One region of the Cutibacterium nasicola genome, then DNA from elsewhere that is predicted to be linked to it. Evidence: riboswitches for the same ligand, from Rfam matches in the RefSeq annotation. Region 1 holds a riboswitch; each other region holds the start of a gene.
What was found. Region 1 has a riboswitch for cobalamin ahead of mutA (methylmalonyl-CoA mutase small subunit). Riboswitches for the same ligand answer to the same signal wherever they lie in the genome.

Region 1 (3,447 bases):
AGATGACGTCAAGGCCGGGGCGCTCCTTGCGAATCCCCTCGACGAAGCCCACCGGGATCGTTGACTTGATGACGATCGTCGCCTCGGGGGCGAGCTCCTGCACCAGGTCGAGCACTCCGTCCACGCTCGAGGTGTCGAAATAATTCTGGTCAGGGTCATAGTTCGTCGGGGTGGCGATGACGACGAAGTCAGCATCGTCATAGGCCTTGTGCGGATCAGTCGTGGCCGTCAGATCCAGCTCGTGGTGGGCCAGGTACTCCCCGATGAGGGGATCGACGATCGTCGTGTGTCCGGTGTTGACCATCTCGACCCTCTCGGCGTCAATGTCAATGGCGACGACACTGTTGTGCTGGGCAAGCAACACGGCATTGGCCATGCCGACATAGCCCAGTCCTGCGACGGCGATCTTCACGAGACGTCCTTTCGGTGGGTCCCCATGAGTCTAGGGCGGTGACCTTACGAGACGGTGACGTGATGCTCGCGAACCTGGTAACGCGGCGCGTCGCGGGCATGGCGTTGACCTCACTACACAGCGTCGGGCCTGAAGAGGCTCGTTGTTCTGCTCGTGTTCTCCCTGAGCGAGAACAGGATCATGGTGATGTGGGCGCTTCTTCCGCGATGCCGAGATGCTGGCTGGGAGACCTCAATATGCTGGAACTACGACCCCGGGAGGATTCATGGACACCATCACGATCACCGCTGACGACGGAGCCGACCTCGACGTCCTTGTCTGGCGTCCGGAGGCTGCGCCGGGTCGCCCCACCAAGGGATTGGTGCAGTTGTGTCATGGCATGGCCGAGTACGCGGCCCGCTATGACGAGGTGGCCCGGGCGCTGGCGGACGACGGCTGGCTCGTCGTGGCGAATGATCACCGTGGTCACGGACCGCGCGCTGCTGCCACCGGACAACTTGGGACCACCCCTGATCGGGGCCACCACCAACTGCTCGACGATCTCTCCGCGGTTGCTGACCACTTCATGGCCGAGGTTGAGGGGAAGCCGTGGTTCCTCGTCGGACACTCGATGGGATCGTTCCTCGCCCGTGTTCTGGCCGCTCGCCGGGGACGCGAGATGACCGGCCTGGTCATCATTGGCACAGGCTCCTCCTTGGGGCCGTTGAGCACCGTCGCCACCGGGCTTGCCCGTTCCCAGGTGCTCATGTTGGGGGAGGACTCCCGCAGTCCGTTGCTCAACACCTTGTCTTTCGGGTCCTTCAACCGGGCCTTCCAGCCGGCTCGCACCGACTACGACTGGTTGTCTCGAGACGTGCGCGTCGTGGACGCCTACAACAACGACCCGCTGTGCGGTTTCGTCTGCACCGCAGCCTTCTACCGCGAATTGGTACGACTCATCGAACTCGCCAATTCCACCGAGGTTCTACGTGCCACTCCGCCTGCTCTGCCTGTTTTGCTCATGGCCGGTGCCAAGGATCCGGTGGGCGACTCCGGTAGGGGAGTGCGTCGCGCAGCTTGCCAATTGCGCGATGCCGGGTCCCAGGAGGTGGACGTCATCCTGTACCCGGGTGGGCGCCATGAGGTTCTCAATGAGGTCAATCGCAGGCACGTCCATGCCGACCTACGAGAGTGGATCGACTCTGTCGCAAACCGGCCTCAAATCCCCCAGGTCCGCAAGGCACGGTAAACGTCTGTTCACAGCACGGTCGCACAATCGTGCACATGCACCCCCGCTGTGCCAAGTCGATCGTGCGCAGCCTAGTATCATAGGTGCTGGTGCCAAGGAATCCCGTCCGGGGGTTTCAAGGCGGTAAGAGGGAATCCGGTGCAATTCCGGAACTGCCCCGCAGCGGTGAGTGGGAACGACATCACCATCGACGTCCAGTTGGTCTTAGGTCCGACCGGATGGCGATCAAGCACTGGGCTTCGGTCTGGGAAGCGGTGACGTAGGACTTGTCGGCAGACGAGGTGCCCATGAGTCCGAATACCTGCCAGAGCTTGCGACGTACCCTGCGTGCGCCGCAGCGTCCGAGGTCTCGAGGGCCGACCGAGGTCGTCCACCCATCCGCAGCGAAGCAGGAGTCTGACGAATGACTGATGCTGACAACCTCGCATCCAAGTCCGTCGAGGACAGGATGCCCGAGGAGTTGAGCCTGGCCGGGGACTTTCCGAAGATCACCCACGAACAGTGGGAGGACGCGGTCCTCAAGGTCTTGAACCGGGGACGTCCCGAGGGCAAGGAGCTCAACATTGAGCAAGGAATGAAGCGCCTCGAGCCGAGCACGGTCGACGGCATCAAGATCGAGCCGATGTACCGGCGTCAAGATGCCCCTGAGAAGCTCGGCGCCCCGGGTGTGCCGCCCTTCACCCGTGGCGCCACGATCCGGACTGGCGTCATGGACGCATGGGATGTGCGGGCCCTTCACGAGGATCCGGATCCGCAGTTCACCAGGAAGGCGATCATCGCCGACCTCGAGCGTGGTGTGATGTCCCTGTGGCTGCGCGTCGGTGCCGACGCCATCAAGCCGGAGGACATTGCCGGGGACCTCAAGGACGTGTTGCTCGACCTGGCCAAGGTTGAGGTCTCGAGCCGTGACGACCAGGAGGCCGCTGCACAGGCCCTCCTTGACGTCTATGTCGACTCCGACATCGATCCCGACAAGCTGTCGTTCAATCTCGGTCTGGACCCGATCGGTTTCGCCGCTCTCAACGGCGGCACCCCGGATCTGTCCACGATGGCCGAGTGGGCCAAGAAGACCGACAAGTACAAGAATTCTCGTGCCTTCGTCGTTGATGCGACGGTCTACCACAACGCTGGTGCCGGCGACGTGCACGAGCTCGCCTGGGCCATCGCCACCGGCGTCGAGTATGTCCGTGCGCTCATGGAACAGGGGCTGACTGCCGAGCAGGCCTTCGATTCCATCAACTTCCGGGTCTCCGCAACCCACGACCAGTTCCTGACCATCTGCCGTCTGCGTGCCCTGCGTACCCTGTGGAACCGCATCGGTGAGGTCTTCGAGGTTCCGGCTGCCAAGCGTGGCGCCCGTCAGGAGGCCGTGACGAGCTGGCGTGAGTTGACCCGCGATGATCCCTACGTCAACATCCTGCGTGGCACCATCTCGACCTTCGGTGCTGCTGTCGGTGGCGCCGAGGCCGTCACGACCCTGCCCTTCGATGCCGCCATCGGCCTGCCGAAGAGCGACTTCTCCCGTCGTATCGCCCGCAACACGGGCATTATCCTCGCCGAGGAGTCCAACATCGGCCGCGCCAATGACCCGGCGGGTGGTTCCTTCTACGTCGAGGCCCTGACCAAGAAGCTGGAGGAGGCCGGTTGGGCCGAGTTCCAGGCTGTCGAGGCCGCCGGTGGCATGGTTGCCGCCCTCACCGGTGACCACGTTCGCACCGAGCTCGACAAGCTCAACGCCGAGCGCGCCAAGCGTCTGGCCACCCGCAAGCAGCCGATCACGGCCGTCAGCGAGTTCCCGCTGCTCGAC
Region 2 (3,447 bases), 170 kb from region 1:
CCGCCCAGGCGATGTCACTGATTGAACATGGCGTCTGCGGCACCCTCACCCTCATGGTGCTGGCCGTCACCACCCCCATGGTCGATCTGCTCACGTGGTTGCGGAAGTTCCACATCCCTGACCCGTTGCTCGAGATCGCCTCCCTGACCTACCGGCTCATCTTCGTGCTGCTCGACACCGTCGTGACGGCCGGTGAAGCTCAGCACGCCCGCCTCGGCGACGCCCCGGAAGGGAAATTTGGCGGGCTCAACCGGCGCATGAGCAACACCGCAGCGCTGCTCGGATCGGTCGGAATTCGAGCCTGGACGAGGGCCAACCGCCTCAACGACGGCCTGGTCAACCGCGGATTCGAGTCCGCACTGGTGACCCTGCCCGTCAAACGCGTCGGATCAGCGCGGTTCAAGATCATCGTCGTCATCGTCATCGCCGCAGTCTGGGCGATCAGCTGGTCGACGACCGGAAGGATTTTCAGATGAGTGACGAAGCCCTGTTGTCGACCGAGCACCTGTACGCCACTCACCCTGGCCGGCCCATGGTGCTCACCGACGTCAACGTGTCCTTCCGCGCTGGAGTTCGGGTGGCGATTCTGGGAGCAAACGGATCGGGCAAGACGACGCTGATGCGTTGCTTGTCGGGCTCCCTCAAGCCCGTCAAGGGCAAGGTCAAGAGAGGTGACACCGTGCTCGGTCACGGGCGCACCCAGCTTCGTGAGCACCGTCGGGCGGTTCAGCTCGTCCTTCAGGACCCCGACGACCAACTCTTCAGCGCTGACGTGAGCCAGGACGTCTCCTTCGGCCCGATGAACATGGGGCTGGACGTGGCGGAGGTGCGCGACCGCGTCGCCGAGGCCCTGCAGCTACTCGGGGCCAGCCATCTTGCCGAGCGTGCCACGCACCAGCTGTCCTACGGCGAACGCAAGAGGATTGCTGTCGCCGGTGCCGTCGCCATGCGCCCGGATCTGCTTCTCCTTGACGAGCCCACCGCCGGACTCGACCCGGTCGGCGTCACCAAGATGCTGGAGGCTTTGGACCGTCTGCGCGACCACGGTACGACCGTGGCGATGGCTACCCATGACGTCGACCTGGCCCTGGCCTGGGCTGACGAGGCGCTCATCGTTGTCGACGGGGGAGTGCAGCAGGGGCCGATCGACGAGTTACTCGCAAATGTGACCATGGTGGAGAGGGCCCATCTACACCTGCCTTGGCCCCTCGAACTGGTCCGGCGTCTTGGGATGGATGAGCGTCCCCGAACGATGAGCGAGGTCGTCGCGATCCTGTCACACCTGGCACCGAGCAGTCCGTGTTGACGTCATCGTTGTGACATCAGCGGCACAAGGCACTCTTGATGGGGCGGCCACAGTGCGGCGGTTCGATGGTCATCATGAACAGGTCAGCGCTGTCGGTTTCGGCAGTGCCACACCATGTGCGTTTCGCTGCCGAGCAGACCTGGGCTGCCTGCCTGCTGGCCTCCCAGATCAGCTGAGTCCAGGATCAGACAACTGTGCACACTGGGTGGCTCGTCGTCACTCAGTGTGCTGCCAGGTCCACGCCACGACGGTGCGGGCCGGTTTCCAGCCCCGCAGCCGGCCGATGCTGTCGGCGGTCTCGACGCCGAACCTCATGAGGTCACCGCCCAGATCCCGGTGCAAGGACTCCACGAGCATCTCGGCCTCCATCGTCACCCCATGGACGACGAGCCGTCCCCCGATGGGCAGACGTGGTCGACACTGGGTGACGAGAGTTTCCGTCGCACCGCCGCCGATGAAGATGGCATCCGGGTCGGGCAGTCCCTCCGGCAGCCCCTTGGCGAGGTCGGCGTCGATGACCTCGAACTGGCCGGGCAGAGTGAGTTCTGCGGCATTCGTGCGGGCATTGGCGGCCCGTTCTGCCTTGCGCTCCACCCCGATGGCTCGGCAGGTCGGATCGGTGCGACACCACTCGACACCGATCGACCCGGCGCCGGTGCCGAGGTCCCACAGCAGCTGGCCCGGCATGGGTCGCAACGCTGCCAGAGCGACGGCCCTCACCGGATGTTTGGTGATGAGGCCGTCATGGGCGAAGTGCGTCTCGTCGAGGCCAGGCGTGCGTCCGAGGAGGGTGGCGTCAGGATCATGGGTCATGAGGGAAGCTTAGGGCAGTGCCGGGTGAGGACAACCCGACCCGTGTGACACAATCGACGATGGCCCTCGGGGAGGAATCCGGTGTGAATCCGGAGCGGTCCCGCCACTGTGAGCGCCTCAGCGCGAGCCAGGTCGATCCTGCGGGTCAGGTCACGGAAATCCCGTGACCCGACGGGCGCGGACCCGCAAGGAGGTCGTTCATGCCGCACGCGCGCAGTGGCGCCACACCAGACGACGGGCTGTCCACCAGACAGCGACGATTACGGCCAGTTCTTGCTGTGAACACCGGCGAGGGCAAGGGCAAGACGACAGCGGCGATGGGTACCGCCCTGCGCGCCTGGAACCAAGGGTGGAAAGTCGGCGTCTTCCAGTTCGTGAAGTCCGGACGATGGCATGTCGGCGAGCAGGACGCCCTGCAAGCTCTCGGGAAACTCCACGAGGAGACCGGTGCCGGCGGTCCCGTCACATGGGAGGTCATGGGGACTGGATGGTCCTGGGCACGCTCCTTCGATGCCGCCGATGACCCCGAGGCCGCTGCCCGCGAGGGGTGGCGACACGTGTCGGAACTCCTGGCCAGCGAGGCGCTTGATTTCTACCTTCTTGACGAGTTCACCTACCCGCTGGACTGGGGATGGCTCGATGTCGACGAGGTCGTCGACACACTGGTCAACCGCCCCGGCACCCAGCACGTCGTCATCACTGGCCGTCGCGCCCCGGCAGCCCTCGTCGAGGCCGCAGACCTCGTCACCGAGATGACCAAGGTCAAGCACCCCTTCGACGCCGGTCAGCGTGGTCAGGCGGGAATCGAATGGTGATGCGCATTCCACGAATCCTCATCGCCGCCCCGGCGTCGGGAGGCGGTAAGACGACCGTCGCGACAGGTCTCATGGCAGCCCTGCGTGCCACCGGCCGGACGGTGGCGCCGTTCAAGGTCGGGCCGGATTACATCGATCCCGGTTACCACTCGATGGCCAGTGGTCGTCCGGGCCGCAACCTGGACTCCGTCATGTGTGGTGACGAGCTCATGGCTCCGCTGCTGGCCCATGGTTTCGTCACCCCCGATGCGGCGGACATTGCGGTCATCGAGGGAGTGATGGGCCTCTTCGACGGCCAGCTCGGGACCGGACGCGGGTCCAGCGCCGAGATCGCCACCTCGACCCAGACCCCGGTGGTCGTGGTCGTCGACACCGCTCATGCGTCCCTCACCCACGCCGCAGTGGTGGCAGGTCTGGCGACGTTTGATCCGAATGTCACGATCGCCGGTGTGATCCTCAACCGGGTCGCCTCTCCTCGTCATGGTGCCGAGGTCGTGCGCGGACTCGACCGAC
Region 3 (3,447 bases), 1.0 Mb from region 1:
ACCAGTCGGGTGGTGGCGGCCAGGTGCTCCCAGTCGATGCGACGCTTCTTGCGCGGCCCGACGAGGTGCCCGGCAAGGTTGACCGACGCCAGGTTGCACACCGAGGTGTGGTCGCGATCTTGGGGTAGGCAGATCTCGGTGCACAGATTCGAGGCGTGGATCGTCCCGGTGTTGTTGTTCAACGCGCGGGTGTTGACGCTGTCCTTCCACGTCAGCCACGGGTGCGACGTCGTCTGCAGGCTCACCAGGATGGCCCGGAACTGTTCTCGAGCCGTGGTGCGATGGAACCTCTTGATCTTCCCGGCGTCGGCCTGTGTGACATAGTACGCATATCTCTTCGAGAACTCAGACCCGGTGAGCTCGGTGAGATCGGGGGTCTCGGCGGGGTCGAAGAGGTACCAGTCCTCGTCCTTGGCGACCCGCTTCATGAACTCGTCGGAGATCCACACCGCGGTTCCGGCGGTACGAGTGCGTCGGTACGGGTCACCGGAGTTCTGCCGCAGGTCGAGGAACTGCGGGAAGTCCATGTGCCAGTTCTCCATGTAGAAGCACAGCGCGCCGAGCTGTTTGCCTCCCCGGGAGACTGCCCGCAGCGTCGAGTCGATGGTGTGCATGAAGGGGATCGGACCGGTTGACGCAGTGGTGTCGGAGCGGATCGGTGACCCTTGGCAGCGCAGGTCCGACATCGACAGCCCAATACCTCCGGTGCCCCTGGTGATCCGCATGACGTCGCGGATCGTCCGGGCGATGTGCTCGAGGTCGTCCTCGGTGCGCATCACGAAACAGGTGGACAGCTGGGCGGACGGCGTCCCGGCGTTGGCGAGGGTGGAGTCGGCGGCAAGGTGACGTAGGTTGCTCATGGAGTCGTAGAGGGCGAGGGCGGAGGATGTGGGGTCGTCCTCGGTGAGGCTGAGACCCATCGCCACACGCATCCAGAAGTACTGGGGCACTTCCAAGGCGCGTTGGTCGGGGGTGCGCAAGAGGTAACGGTTGACCACGGTGCGCACACCAGTGAATCCGATGAGGTCGTCACGGCTGGGATCGAGGGCTGATGCGAGGACGTCAAGATCGAAGATTCGCCCCAGGCGCTCGTCAAGGCGCCCTGCTGCGACGAGTCTTCCGATCGTGCGCGGGAAACAAGCACGGTGCAGGTTGCGCACGCGTGTCGGGTCGACGTCACCCAGATCGTCGTGGGTGTTGCCAAAGACCTCCTTGTACAGCTTCTTGACGGCGATCCGGCTGGCGATGGTGTCAAAGGCAGGGTCGTCCTTGGCATTGCCCAGAGCCACCTGGATGACGGCCTCGTCAAGGGCATCGGTGGTGATGCCGTCGAAGAGTGTGATCTCCACCTCGGCCTGCAGCAGAGTCGCCCGGGCGACGGCATCATCGAGCCCGCGGGCTGAGTCGATGATGGACGCGGCGACTTCGTTGCCGTCGTAGGGAGCCAGCGATCCGTCACGTTTGCGGACGCGAATGGTTGAGATGGGGTCGGCGCTCATTGCAATTCCTCCGTGCGATGCCGTGGGCACGCGACCGGGCGGAATGCGGCAGGGACACTGGTCCCCATGAACGCTGCGATACTTCCCGCGAGATCGCGAACCGGGCCCCGCGGTTGCGGGACCACACCTGGCAGGTCTTCGGGCTCACGAGCACTTGTTGCCTACTGGCCGTCGCTTCCCATGCCGGAGCACAGTGCGTGATGACGGCGGTCGTTCTCGTACACCGCTGCGGGGCAGCTCCGGATTCACACCGGATTCCCTCTTAGCCCGTGCGAACACGGGAACCACGTGCACTTGTCACTATATGAACGCTGATCAAGGCGAGTCAACGCGAGGCCTGGAGAGCCTTGGGTGTGTGTGGCTGTCCTAGACTTGCGACGTGACGATTCCCGATGACTGGCGGATTGGTGACGCCGAGCGCGCCCGGGCATCGGACATCCTCGACGAGGCATGGACGTTGGGAAAGCTGACTCGCGACGAGCATGCGGAGAGGGTGGAGGCTGCTCTGCAGGCCCGTACCTATGGCGATCTGGGCGGGTTGCTCTCTGACCTTGGCGCGACGGTCGGGAGTGTGGCCGTCCCCGCTCATCCTGGCCACGGCGAGGCGGTGCGGATCGTCCCCGGTCCGGAGGCTGACCACATGACCTGCATCATGAGCGACACGGTCTGGGCCTCGGGACGGACGATGGCCAAACTCACCACCGTCACCGGGTTCATGGGGGATCCGTGCTTCGACCTGACCTCCATGCCGTGGGCAAGTCGTCACATCACCATTGACCTGACGATCGTCATGTGTGACGCGACTTTCCTGGTGCCCGACGGGGTGCGCATCGAGGACTCGATGTCGCGAGTGCTCGGAGACCTCACGGTTCGCGGACTCTCCCAGCCGGGGCTGGATGGCCCTGTCCTCACCTTGCGCGGGACGAGCATCCTCAGCGATGTTGACATCCACGGCCCTGGATCCAAGAAGTACGCAAGGCTCAGGAAGAAGTGGAATCGCTGACGGTCGACCGGCGACGGGATCGTCAGTCGCGTCAGCGCCACGCCCCACGGAACCTGGCCGGATGCCATGGGGCGTCCTCGTTGGGAACACCCAGCTCATGGGCGGCACGCAACGGCCAGTTGGTGTCGCGTAGAGCCGCCCGTCCCACCATGATGGCGTCGGCGCTGCCCTTCTCCAGCAGCTCCTCGGCCAGCTGTGGGGTCCAGATCATGCCGACGGTGGCTGTGGGAATATCCGCCTCGGCGCGCACCCGAGCCGCCAGGTCAGCCTGGTAGGCCGGGGCGACGGGGATGGGGGCCGACGAATTGCCTCCTGAGGAGGCGTCGAGCAGATCGACCCCGGCTTTCGCGAAGCGCCGCGACAGTTCGACGGAGTCCTTCACCTGCCAGCCGTCGTCCCGCCAGTCAGTGACCGACAGGCGCGCCAGCAAGGGCATGTCTTCAGGAATGGCCCCACGCACAGCCTTCGCGACCTCCAACGGCAGGCGAACACGTCCGTCGAAGTCACCGCCCCAACCGTCGGCGCGGGTGTTGGACAGCGGTGAGTAGAACTGGTGCAGCAGGTAACCGTGGGCGCTGTGAATCTCGACGGCGTCGAACCCAGCTTCCACGGCACGTGTCGCAGCGGTGCGGAAGTCGTCGATGACCTTCGCGATGCCGTCCTCGTCAAGGGCAGTGACGGGCAGACCGACGTACTGCTTGCCGTCAGCAGGCGCGTCAGTCGGGCCGACCGGAATCCAGCCGCCGCGCTCGGGAGGCACCACACCACCATGGAATCCCGGCCACCACTTCTCGGTGGAGGCCTTGCGACCGGCGTGGCCGAGCTGCACGGCGATCTTGCCGCCCAGCTCGTGAACGGCGTCGGTGACCGTGCGCCAGGCCGCTACCTGATCGTCATTCCACAACCCGGTGTCACAAGGGCTGATGCGACCTTCGGGATTCACTG
Region 4 (3,447 bases), 970 kb from region 1:
TGGGCCTCCTCCGACTCGCCGTGATGGACGCCGATCAAGGCCGTCAGGGTCTCGGCCAACCCGATGAACCCCACCGACAGGGTTCCGTGCCTGAGTACCTCGGCGACAACATCGTCAGGCCCCAAGTCCTCCGAGTCGATCCAGACCCCCTGGCCCATGAGGAAGGGGAAGTTTCGCACCAGCTTGTGGGACTGGATCTTGAGCCGGTCGAGCAACTGGTCGATGACGAGGTCGATCATCCGGTCGAAGGAGGCGAAAAAGGCATCAACGTCGTGGTTGGCCTCGATCGCCAACCTCGGCAGGTTGATCGAGGTGAAGGACAGGTTCCCGCGTCCCCAAGTCTGTGCCCGCGAGGGGTCGTGGACGTTCGACATCACCCGGGTGCGGCAGCCCATGTAGGCGATCTCGGTCTCGGGATGGCCGGGCACGTAGTACTCGGCGTTGAACGGGGCGTCTTGGAAGGAGAAGTTCGGGAAGAGGCGCTTGGCGCTCACCCGGCAGGCCAGCCGGAACAGGTCATGGTTGGGGTCACCGTCGTCGAGGTTGACGCCCTTGTGCACCCGGAAGATCTGGATCGGGAAGATCGCGGTTTCCCCACCGCCAAGACCGGCCTCGGTGGCCTCCAGCAGGCAGTGCATCACCATCCGCGCCTCCGGGCTGGTGTCGGTGCCGTAATTGATCGAGGAGAACGGGGTCTGTGCCCCGGCTCGCGAGTTCATGGTGTTGAGGTTGGCGATGAGGGCCTCCATCGCCTGGTAGGTCTGACGACGTGTCTCCTCGACGGCCTGGCGACGAATTCTGTCGGCGACCCGGTCGGTGTCGTCGACGAGCCCGGCAAACAGTTCCGCCACCTGCTCCTTCTCATGGACCAGCGCGGCCGCGTCCGGCTCCAGCACCCATCCCGACGCCACCTGGCGCACTTGGTCAAGACGGTCCTCGTCGCCACCGAGAACTTCGAAAATCCTCGTCAAACCGGTTTGGGCAGCCTTGCTGAAGGTCTTGGCGACCCCCGGGGCCATGTCCCGGTCGAAGTTCGGCACCGCCTGGCCGCCGTGTTGGTCATTCTGGTTGGACTGGATCGCGATGCAGGCCAGGGCGGCGTACGAACCGATGGACTGCGGGGATCGCAGGACGCCGTGGCCGGTGGAAAAACCGTGCTCGAAGAGGTCGGTGAGGTTGATCTGACAGCAGGTCGTCGTCAGGGTGAGGAAGTCGAGGTCGTGGATGTGGATGTCCCCGTCACGATGGGCGGCGGCATGGGAGGGGTCGAGCACCTCGAGCAGGTTGAACTGCTTGGCCGACTCGGTTCCGTAGCGCAGCATCGACCCCATCGCGGAGTTGCCGTCGACGTTGGCGTTCTCCCGTTTGGCGTCGGCTTCCTCGGCGGTGGCGAAGGTGATCTCACGCAAGGTACGCATGAGGGCGGACTGCTGGTCGCGAGCAACGGTGCGACGCTGACGGTAGAGGATGTAGGCCTTGGCGACGCCGTCGTGTCCCTGATCCATGAGGGTCTTCTCGACGAGGTCCTGGATGGCCTCGACATCAGGGGTGTCCTCACCCATCTCGCTCAGTCGGGAGAGCACCTCGAGGGCAACCTCGGAGGCCAACAGTTCGGGGGCGTCGCCGCCACAGGCGACGAAGGCTTTGCGGACGGCCTCGACGATCTTCGTCGAGTCGAACCGGATCACCCTGCCGTCCCTCTTGCGGATGGACGTGGGAACCGTGCGTGGGGTGGTCAGGTCGTCTGGCTGGACAATCGTCGACATGCTCTCTCCTCGAAGCAGCGCACGAGTGGGGCAGGTTCACCCCGGGCCGTCTCGCACGCCCGTTGTCGTACCGGGTCGCCGACCCGGGCGCTGGCAGGTCTTCGGACTTCAGGGCGTTTCGCCGTCAGACGAGTTCCTACCGAGCGACGCTTCCCAACCGGATGGCCAGTGCGTATGTCGCCGTCGTTCCCTGTCACCGCTGCGGGGCAGTTCCGGTTTCCCACCGGATTCCCTCTTTCCTCCCATCGCCACCAGATGTGGATACAACCCCTACATCTGGTGTCTGGCGATGAGAACCAGCACAAGATGAAGGGTATACGCATCTCATCACATCTGCACACTCACCCCTTCACCTCGTCATCAGGGGTGGGCTTCCCCGCGTTCGGAACCGGTCGTGACACCCCTTCGGATCGCGCATCAGGCTGGCATCATGGACACACACCCAGGGAAAGGACACAACCCATGGAGATCACCAGCACGTCGATCACCGACGGCCAGCCGATTGACCTGGCCCACGCCCATGCAGATGCGGGTGGCAAGAACATCAGCCCCCAGCTGAGCTGGACGCCCGGCCCGGAGGGCACCGCGTCATACGCGATCACCGTCTACGACCCCGATGCCCCCACCGGTTCCGGCTTCTGGCACTGGATCCTCGCCGACATCCCAGCCGACGTCACCTCCCTCGATGAGGGCGGCCCGCTGCCTTCCGGTGTGCGCGAGTGGACCAATGACTACCAGGAGGACGGCTACTCCGGAGCCTGCCCGCCGCCCGGACCGGCCCACCGCTACATCCACACCGTCCATGCCATGCCGAGCGAGCATCTCGACATTCCTGACGACGCCGCCAACGTCCAGGTCCGCTTCGTCATCCACACCAGCGAGCTGGACTCCGCGTCGATCACCGGAACTTTCAAGCAGTCCTGACCACGGACACACGAGCCGTCCGGTGTCGGCGACCCCTGCTTGACTGACGTAGTGAAGCTTCGGCAGACATTGCTCATCCTCCTCGTCATCGCCGGCCTGGTGACGCTGCCGCTTTCTGCCAACGCCGAGCCATCAGCGCCCACCCCGACGACAGCCAGCACCGGCTACGCCAGCGGGTCCACAACAACGCTCACGTCCGCCGCCACCCTCACCCCAGGGGCAGGAATGGGCTGGGACTCGGACCCGGTGTCCTCGGAGCTGGCCTCTCGGATGGGCTGCGCCTCGGTGATGTTCGTCGGCGTCCGAGGGTCGGGCGAGACCCCTCCGTTCGGCAGCACCATCACGTCGGTTCGTGACGCCCTGGCCCAGAAGTGGAAGGGCAGGGGAACAGTTCGTCAGGTCTACCTGGACTACCCCGCCGCTGACCCTCACACCCTGCAGAGAGCATCGATGAGCAGTCTCCTCTTTGACGCGACCATGCCGTCGACCGAGTACTTCGACTCGGCGGCTCTGGGAGCGAAGAAACTCACCACCCTCCTCAACGAGGAGAAGAAACAGTGCCCGAAGGAATGGGTGGTGCTCGCCGGATTCTCGCAGGGGTCCCAGGCCATCACCCAGGCCCTCGCCCAGACCGACACCCCGCAACGTCTGGCAGGCGCCCTCCTGGCCGGGAATCCGGACCATTACCCGGGACAGAACGTTCAGGAGCTCAGCGGCGATGCCGACCAGTCCGCCATCGGAATGGCTGCGATGCTCT

Region 2: linked by a shared signal. The riboswitch ahead of cobO (cob(I)yrinic acid a,c-diamide adenosyltransferase) and the one ahead of mutA (methylmalonyl-CoA mutase small subunit) in region 1 are both predicted to bind cobalamin.
Region 3: linked by a shared signal. The riboswitch ahead of ACUCCZ_RS00325 (ribonucleoside-diphosphate reductase subunit alpha) and the one ahead of mutA (methylmalonyl-CoA mutase small subunit) in region 1 are both predicted to bind cobalamin.
Region 4: linked by a shared signal. The riboswitch ahead of ACUCCZ_RS00115 (anaerobic ribonucleoside triphosphate reductase) and the one ahead of mutA (methylmalonyl-CoA mutase small subunit) in region 1 are both predicted to bind cobalamin.

What each region holds. Positions count from the first base shown of each region.
Region 1 is NZ_CP199745.2:1,645,117-1,648,563, reverse strand. It holds gene ACUCCZ_RS07695 (nucleotide sugar dehydrogenase) at 1-376, opposite strand, end outside; gene ACUCCZ_RS07690 (alpha/beta fold hydrolase) at 678-1,640, shown strand; cobalamin riboswitch at 1,711-1,963, shown strand; gene mutA (methylmalonyl-CoA mutase small subunit) at 2,044-3,447, shown strand, end outside.
Region 2 is NZ_CP199745.2:1,820,113-1,823,559, reverse strand. It holds gene cbiQ (cobalt ECF transporter T component CbiQ) at 1-476, shown strand, start outside; gene ACUCCZ_RS08610 (energy-coupling factor ABC transporter ATP-binding protein) at 473-1,306, shown strand; gene cbiT (precorrin-6Y C5,15-methyltransferase (decarboxylating) subunit CbiT) at 1,523-2,119, opposite strand; cobalamin riboswitch at 2,143-2,279, shown strand; gene cobO (cob(I)yrinic acid a,c-diamide adenosyltransferase) at 2,320-2,934, shown strand; gene ACUCCZ_RS08595 (cobyrinate a,c-diamide synthase) at 2,934-3,447, shown strand, end outside.
Region 3 is NZ_CP199745.2:74,373-77,819, forward strand. It holds gene ACUCCZ_RS00325 (ribonucleoside-diphosphate reductase subunit alpha) at 1-1,499, opposite strand, end outside; cobalamin riboswitch at 1,612-1,803, opposite strand; gene ACUCCZ_RS00330 (DUF1707 SHOCT-like domain-containing protein) at 1,879-2,502, shown strand; gene ACUCCZ_RS00335 (NADH:flavin oxidoreductase/NADH oxidase) at 2,534-3,447, opposite strand, start outside.
Region 4 is NZ_CP199745.2:18,039-21,485, reverse strand. It holds gene ACUCCZ_RS00115 (anaerobic ribonucleoside triphosphate reductase) at 1-1,766, opposite strand, end outside; cobalamin riboswitch at 1,842-2,034, opposite strand; gene ACUCCZ_RS00110 (YbhB/YbcL family Raf kinase inhibitor-like protein) at 2,229-2,690, shown strand; gene ACUCCZ_RS00105 (cutinase family protein) at 2,916-3,447, shown strand, end outside.